3 regions of the Paenibacillus sp. JT22N12 genome follow, and region 3 is predicted to be linked to each of the others. Evidence: riboswitches for the same ligand, from Rfam matches in the RefSeq annotation. Region 3 holds a riboswitch; each other region holds the start of a gene.
The links. Region 3 has a riboswitch for thiamine pyrophosphate ahead of thiC (phosphomethylpyrimidine synthase ThiC). Riboswitches for the same ligand answer to the same signal wherever they lie in the genome.
Positions count from the first base shown of each region.

Region 1: linked by a shared signal. The riboswitch ahead of AC0YOA_RS05320 (thiamine phosphate synthase) and the one ahead of thiC (phosphomethylpyrimidine synthase ThiC) in region 3 are both predicted to bind thiamine pyrophosphate.
Region 2: linked by a shared signal. The riboswitch ahead of AC0YOA_RS10920 (ABC transporter substrate-binding protein) and the one ahead of thiC (phosphomethylpyrimidine synthase ThiC) in region 3 are both predicted to bind thiamine pyrophosphate.

Region 1 covers NZ_JBWDNU010000001.1:1,267,562-1,269,762, reverse strand. Annotated here, with positions in the region: gene AC0YOA_RS05325 (hypothetical protein) at 1-482, shown strand, start outside; TPP riboswitch at 628-729, shown strand; gene AC0YOA_RS05320 (thiamine phosphate synthase) at 847-1,482, shown strand; gene thiO (glycine oxidase ThiO) at 1,466-2,201, shown strand, end outside.
Region 2 covers NZ_JBWDNU010000002.1:1,212,935-1,215,135, reverse strand. Annotated here, with positions in the region: gene AC0YOA_RS10920 (ABC transporter substrate-binding protein) at 1-853, opposite strand, end outside; TPP riboswitch at 1,036-1,147, opposite strand; gene AC0YOA_RS10915 (hypothetical protein) at 1,374-1,784, shown strand; gene AC0YOA_RS10910 (glycosyltransferase) at 1,863-2,201, shown strand, end outside.
Region 3 covers NZ_JBWDNU010000017.1:113,675-115,875, reverse strand. Annotated here, with positions in the region: gene thiC (phosphomethylpyrimidine synthase ThiC) at 1-1,277, opposite strand, end outside; TPP riboswitch at 1,704-1,811, opposite strand; gene AC0YOA_RS34380 (glycoside hydrolase family 78 protein) at 1,860-2,201, opposite strand, start outside.

The sequences.
Region 1 (2,201 bases), on a different contig from region 3:
AAGGCAAGCCCTGGGAGTTCTACCTTGATACCGCCAGGCATGCCTGGGACGAGGTCAGACATTCCTGGTTCGGCGAAGCGGCGCTGCGCGTCAAGGGCTATGATATATACGACAAGCCGAACTGGACGGGCTGGCTGGACATGACGCTGCAGCTGTTCGAGCCGGACGAGGCCTATACGCATCTGACGATTGCCATTGAGAAAGCGGCGATGAAATACCCGCCTGGCAAGCGCGAGGAATGGGAATTTTGCCGCGACATTGCCCGGGATCCGCTCATGACGACCTTCCAGGACTTCGACTGGGCCGATGAAGTGGTGCATGCCGGTTTCGGGCAGCGCTGGATCGTGAATGACGTGCATAAAGGGGATCTGAAGCAGGCGATGACTTCCTCGGCAGAAACAGTCGAGAAGAGAGGGGCCTATATGGCGAAGTTCGACCATCAGGGAGCAGAGCCGAAAAGCCCGTATGCCGGCGGGTATTGAGAGGAAAATAATGTCCCAACGCTTACCCTTTCAGATGCGGCTTCTTCCTGGCCACATAAGGTTGGACCCGCATATTTGCAGCCTTCCAACAGATTTTTATTTGCTTTTTCTAGCATTCGTGATAGTATAAAGCCAATTGCATAGGATGTATCACTAGGGGAGCCGAATGGCTGAGATTGAAGATGAATTCAAACCCTTTGCACCTGATCTGGGTAATACCAGCGTAGGGAAGTGGTCTCACGATTGGTCTATCGGCATATGAATAAGTATGCTATTGCCTAGTTGAACAGGGCCGCCTTCTTATCTGGAGGGTGGTCTTTTTTGTGTTTTTATCCATACCGTAGTCTGGGAGGGCGGTGATAGTTTGACGGCACTGGAATTACATATAATTTCGGATGGCCGGCAGGATCTGGAAGCCTATGCGAGGACTGCCGGGAAGATTCATCCGTATGTGACTTCCTTTCATCTGCGGGAACCGGCGAGGAATGCTTTCGAGCTGTGGCAGGGCGTGCAATCTCTGCTGGCCGAAAGCGTTCCGGCCGGGAAAATAATGATTAATGACCGTATCGATGTAGCTTGGGCCGCCCGGCTGCAGGGCGCTCAGCTATCCTACCGCAGTTTGGGCGTAAGAGAAGCCAGAATGGCTTTTCCCGGACTTCGGCTGGGCTGCTCCGTGCATGGAATAGAGGAGGCTGTCCTGGCCGGGCAGCAGGGAGCGGATTTCCTGATTTATGGCCATATATTCGCAACGGCTTCCAAGCCGGGGCAGGAGCCGAGAGGGATCGGCGCTCTGGCGCATATGGTCCGGAGCGCAGATATACCCGTAATCGCCATTGGCGGAATTAATCCGGAGCGCGTGCAGCAGGTTCGGGCAGCAGGAGCAGCGGGTGTAGCGGTGCTGTCGGGCATTATGCAGGCGGCGGATCCTCTGCGGGCCGCCTTGCAGTATGCCGAAGCTTTGAACAGACGAGGAGACGAATCAGATGACGAATACTTTTGATGCGATCATTGTGGGCGGAGGGGTGATTGGAAGCTCGATCGCTTACCATATGGCGGCAAGAGGCATGAAGGTTGTGCTGCTGGAGCGTGACCGGCTTGCCGGGCAGGCCTCCAATGCCGCTGCCGGCATGCTTGCCGCACAGGCGGAAATCAACGAAGCGGGGCCATTATTCGAGCTGGCCCTCCGCAGCCGCGCGCTCTTCCCCTCACTTGCCGCCCAGCTTCGAGAGCTCAGCGGAATTGATATCGGTCTGGAGCGCAAGGGGCTGCTTCGCATCGCCACAACCGTCGAACAGATGAACGAGCTTCAGCATGCGATTGAATTTCAGCGCAAAGCGGGGCAACAGGCAAGCTGGCTGACCGGTCGTGAGGTTCGCAAGCTCGAGCCGGCGCTTGCCCCGGATATTTTGGGCGCCATGCTTGTTGAAGAGGACGGGCATGTGCTGGCCCCGGAGCTTTCCCTTGCTTTTGCCAAGGCAGCCGCGGCGCTGGGAGCGGATATACGGGAATATGCGGAGGTTCAATCGCTTGTGCTGGAGCAGGGCTCTGTATGCGGCGTCCGCACCCGGGACACAACCTTGTATGGCAGCCGCATCGTCATTGCCTCCGGCACCTGGAGCGGACCGCTAATGGAGCAGGCTGGACTTTCAAGTCCTGTTTTCCCTGTTCAGGGAGAATGCTTCTCGGTGCTTACCCATGCGCCGCTGGTGCAAGCGACGA
Region 2 (2,201 bases), on a different contig from region 3:
CCGCATCCTCTGGATGATCGATCGCAAAGATATATCCTTCGGATGCTCCGGCCACGAATGCTTTTACAATGTCGCTGCGCTCGGCAATCATCTTCTCGTTCGTTTCCAGCACAGGCGTATAATAGTCCAGCTTGTCGCTGTAATCGGTCAAGTAAATCATGTTGATTTTATCCCCGCGAAGCTCGGCCTCCACGCCGGTCCAGGCATAATAGATCCAGGCAAAATCAATGTTTTTCTTCACAGCCGTAAAGAAATCAGCATCGCCGATGTTCACGATTTTCACTTTGCCCGCATCCGCCTTCTGCTCCTGCATCAAGGAATCGATGACGGCCTCCTCGGCCGGAGAGCCCCAGCCGCCATAGGTTTTACCCTCAAAATCGGTCGGCGTCTTGATATTCTTGTCCGCAGGCGAAGCGAAGCCCGAGGTGTTGTGCTGAATGACGGCGGCTATGGAAACCAGCGGCACACCCTGAATCCGCGCTTGTGTAATCCCTTCCTGATAACCTACTCCGAAATCCGCCGCGCCCGTGGCCACCATCGTGTCGGCACCGGCTTCGCCGGGTTGGATGATTTCCACATCAAGTCCATGGTTTTTGAAAAAACCGTTGTCCCGGGCTACATAAAGCCCTGTATGATTCGTATTCGGCGTCCAGTCCAGCACGACCTTCACCTTCGTTAAGGCAGCACTCTGTCCGGCATCCGTGTTGCCGGTTTCCTGGCTGGCTCCGTCCGCATCCGCACCGCTGCTGTTTGTACCCGCCGCGTTGTCTGCCTGACCCGTATTATTCTCTTTGGCTCCGCAGCCCGCAAGCGTGAGCAGCAGTACAAGCACCGCTATTCCCCATTTTGCCATTGTGAACCGTTTATTTACTGCCATGATCTTCGCTGCTCCTCCCCAATATCGTTCAAGATAAGCGACAACATCTTCCCATAACCCCGATTTGTCCATAAGAAAAAGCGCCCTCCCGATGGAAGACGCTTGTAAACGGCTTTGTAAAATCCGCCCTCCTGCTTTCACTTAAAACCATGAAAACGGGCTGGCTACAATGCAATTCCTACGCTGGCATTATCCAGATCAGGTCAAAGGGTCGGGATTGTATCGGTATCCCCTCTCAGCCGGCCTACTCCAGCTCCCCATGTCATATTCAGTTATGTCGCACCTCCTATTATAGCAAACAATGTGCAAAATACCACCTGAAAGTTGACATATAACAGGATGCTTGATCCGTTAAATATACGGGGACCTGGGGTGATTTTACAATCGTTTGCCTATGAGTCTCATAAAATCCGCAAATAGAGGCCATTCTTGGCCTACTCCATTACGGAGAACTTGGAATAGCATGTAAGATCTACGAGGAAAGGGGGAAATCAGCATGGGAACTTTTCTTGATCAACGCAGCTCGATGAATGCAAATGCTTCCGGCTCCATCAACGTTGCGCTTACAGCAGCTCCGGTATTGTTCGGTGTTGTTGGTCTGCAAACCCGCAGCGTCGCGAACCCGATTGTGGATCTGACAGGAACAATCGGATTTAGCGCTACTGCTCCAGGCTCGACCGTTGCTGTCCAGGTTGTTCGCGGAACCTTGATTACAGATACCATTATTTATTCCGCCATCTTCACAGCCGGTATTGCAGGCGCTAATACACGCAGCTTTACCGTACAAGACCTATTGGCACCCGCTGCTGCACAAACGACTTACTCAGCATTTATAAACAGTCTCGCCGTTGGTGTATCACGGATCGGCCCCGAAGTATTCTGGGGACTTGCCTCATCCACGGTCTAATTCTTCAAAGAAGCTATACGGCCTAGACCGTGTAGCTTCATTTTTTACCTATTTACGCACTGGAAAGGGTGGATTGAATTGATTTCGGTCAGTTTATGCATGATCGTGCGTAATGAAGAGAAGGTAATCGCACGATGTCTCGATTCGGTTGCGGATTTGATGGACGAAATTATTATCGTCGATACCGGATCGTCGGACCATACGAAAGAAATCGTATCCAGGTATACGAATCATATATACGACTTCGAATGGATTCACGATTTTGCCGCCGCGCGCAATTTTTCCTTCAGCCATGCTACCAAAGATTATATTTGCTGGCTTGATGCGGATGATGTTTTGCTGGAGAAGGACCGGCAGGCGTTCCTGAAATTGAAAAACGACCTGACTTCCGATTACGACACGGTCCTGATGGATTAC
Region 3 (2,201 bases):
GGAGCAATATCCGTCGTCAGCGGACCCAGTGTATAGAATGGCGCCTCCCGGCATACCTTCAATTGACGCTCCATATTCTCCTGGATCAGATGCATCGGAACATGGCCGGGGCCTTCGATCATCACCTGCACATCATGCTTCCATGCTGCTTGAGCCAGCTCGCCAAGAGTATCCAGCTCCCCGAATTGAGCCTCGTCATTGGCATCTGCAATGGAGCCGGGACGCAGCCCGTCACCAAGAGAGAATGAAACATCATATTGTTTCATAATTTCGCAAATTTCTTCAAAGTGCGTATACAGAAAATTCTCGCGTTGATGCGCCAGGCACCATGCCGCCATAATCGACCCGCCCCGCGAAACAATCCCCGTTACCCGCTTGGCTGTAAGCGGAATATAACGCAGCAGCACACCCGCATGAATGGTAAAATAATCAACCCCTTGCTCGGCCTGCTCGATCAGAGTATCGCGGTACACCTCCCAGCTCAGATCCTCCGCCTTTCCGTTCACCTTTTCCAGCGCCTGATAGATAGGCACTGTGCCGACCGGAACCGGCGAGTTTCGCACGATCCATTCGCGGGTTGTATGAATGTTCCTGCCCGTGGAGAGATCCATGACCGTATCGGCGCCCCAGCGGGTAGCCCATGTCATTTTCTCCACTTCCTCCTCGATGGACGAAGCAACGGCTGAATTACCGATGTTGGCATTGATCTTGACGTGGAAGCGGCGCCCGATAATCATCGGTTCGCTCTCCGGATGATTGATATTCGCCGGTATAATAGCTCTTCCTGCCGCTACCTCGCTTCGCACAAGCTCTGCCGCTACCCCTTCACGAACAGCAATAAACGCCATCTCCGGCGTAATGATTCCCCTGCGGGCATAAAATAATTGAGTCACATTGCACCCGCGGACAGCTCTTAGCGGTGTGTGATTTAAAGCCGGGTACGGTTCTGCTCCTTGGCTGCCTGCCGCTTTCTCCGAGTGGAAACCGTTATCAAGCGGCTGAATCACACGCCCTTCATAGCGCTCCACATCTCCCCGATCTTCAATCCATGACCGGCGAAGAGCCGGCAGACCCTTGCGCACATCGGCCCGATAGGCGGAATCCGTGTACGGACCGCTGGAATCATATACCCGAACCGGTTCGTTCATCTGCACCTCGCCGCTTCTACTGATACTTGGCGACAGTTCAATCTCCCGCATCGGCACCCGTACATCCGAACGGCTTCCTTGCACATACACTTTGCGACTGCCCGGCAATGCTCCAGCCATGATCGTCATATCAAAAAACCTCCCAAGGTAATTTGGATAATCCCCTAGGAGGCTCGCAAGGACAGCGGCATAGACGGTGCGGAAAAATTGGAACGAGCCAAGGGCAGGCAGTTCCCTGTCCCATTAGTTCCCGGTATGAGCAGGCTTCAGCCCGTTCACCGACAGCATTCCTTGACACACTATCATGCTGGAGCGAACCGGGAAGAATCCGTTTTGCCGTCCTTTGCGGCTGAGCAAATTTCTTCCCTTGGACCGTATAGAAATTTATAGGAGTGAAGCTTATAAATTCTATAAAGTTAAAAAAACCGCTCCGGCATGGGAGCGGTTTGAATGCGGCAATTTCCATCCGGCATATGAAGACTATGCTTCATTGTCCGAATAAGTGAGGCATCCTGTCTATGCGAAAAGACAATAGCATAGATCCAGCCCATAATCGCACAGACAAGCCCACTTTCCTACGCTGGCATAACCCAGATCAGGTTCAAAGGGACCAAAGCGATCAGCGCTTTATCTCAGCCCATGCGGGCGCCCCTAGTGGATTTCCTAGTACGACTATATCGCGTGAACGCACACGCAGTCAACTTATAATGTTCAATTTCTTCGATGAATGCCAACCGTCTGCTGCACATTGCCTGCAACCGTGACAGTTACGTAGTCTGTCTTCACGGTCCCGTTGTTGTAAGTAGAGGTGAACGTAAACGTCAGCGGCCCATCCTCCAGCTTCTCGAAGCTTTCATCCCACATACTGCCGCTCCAGCTGGTACGCCGCGCGTTCGCGGCATCCAGATGAGCCGTGAAGCCGTTCATCGTCACCTCAACAGTATCCGCTTGGGTAGTTGTTACCGTGTCGGTCGTTTGGGCATGCAGCACAAACTTCTCACCTGCCCAAAAGACCTCATAACCGCGCGGGCTGTCTGCATCGCCGTTTTGATT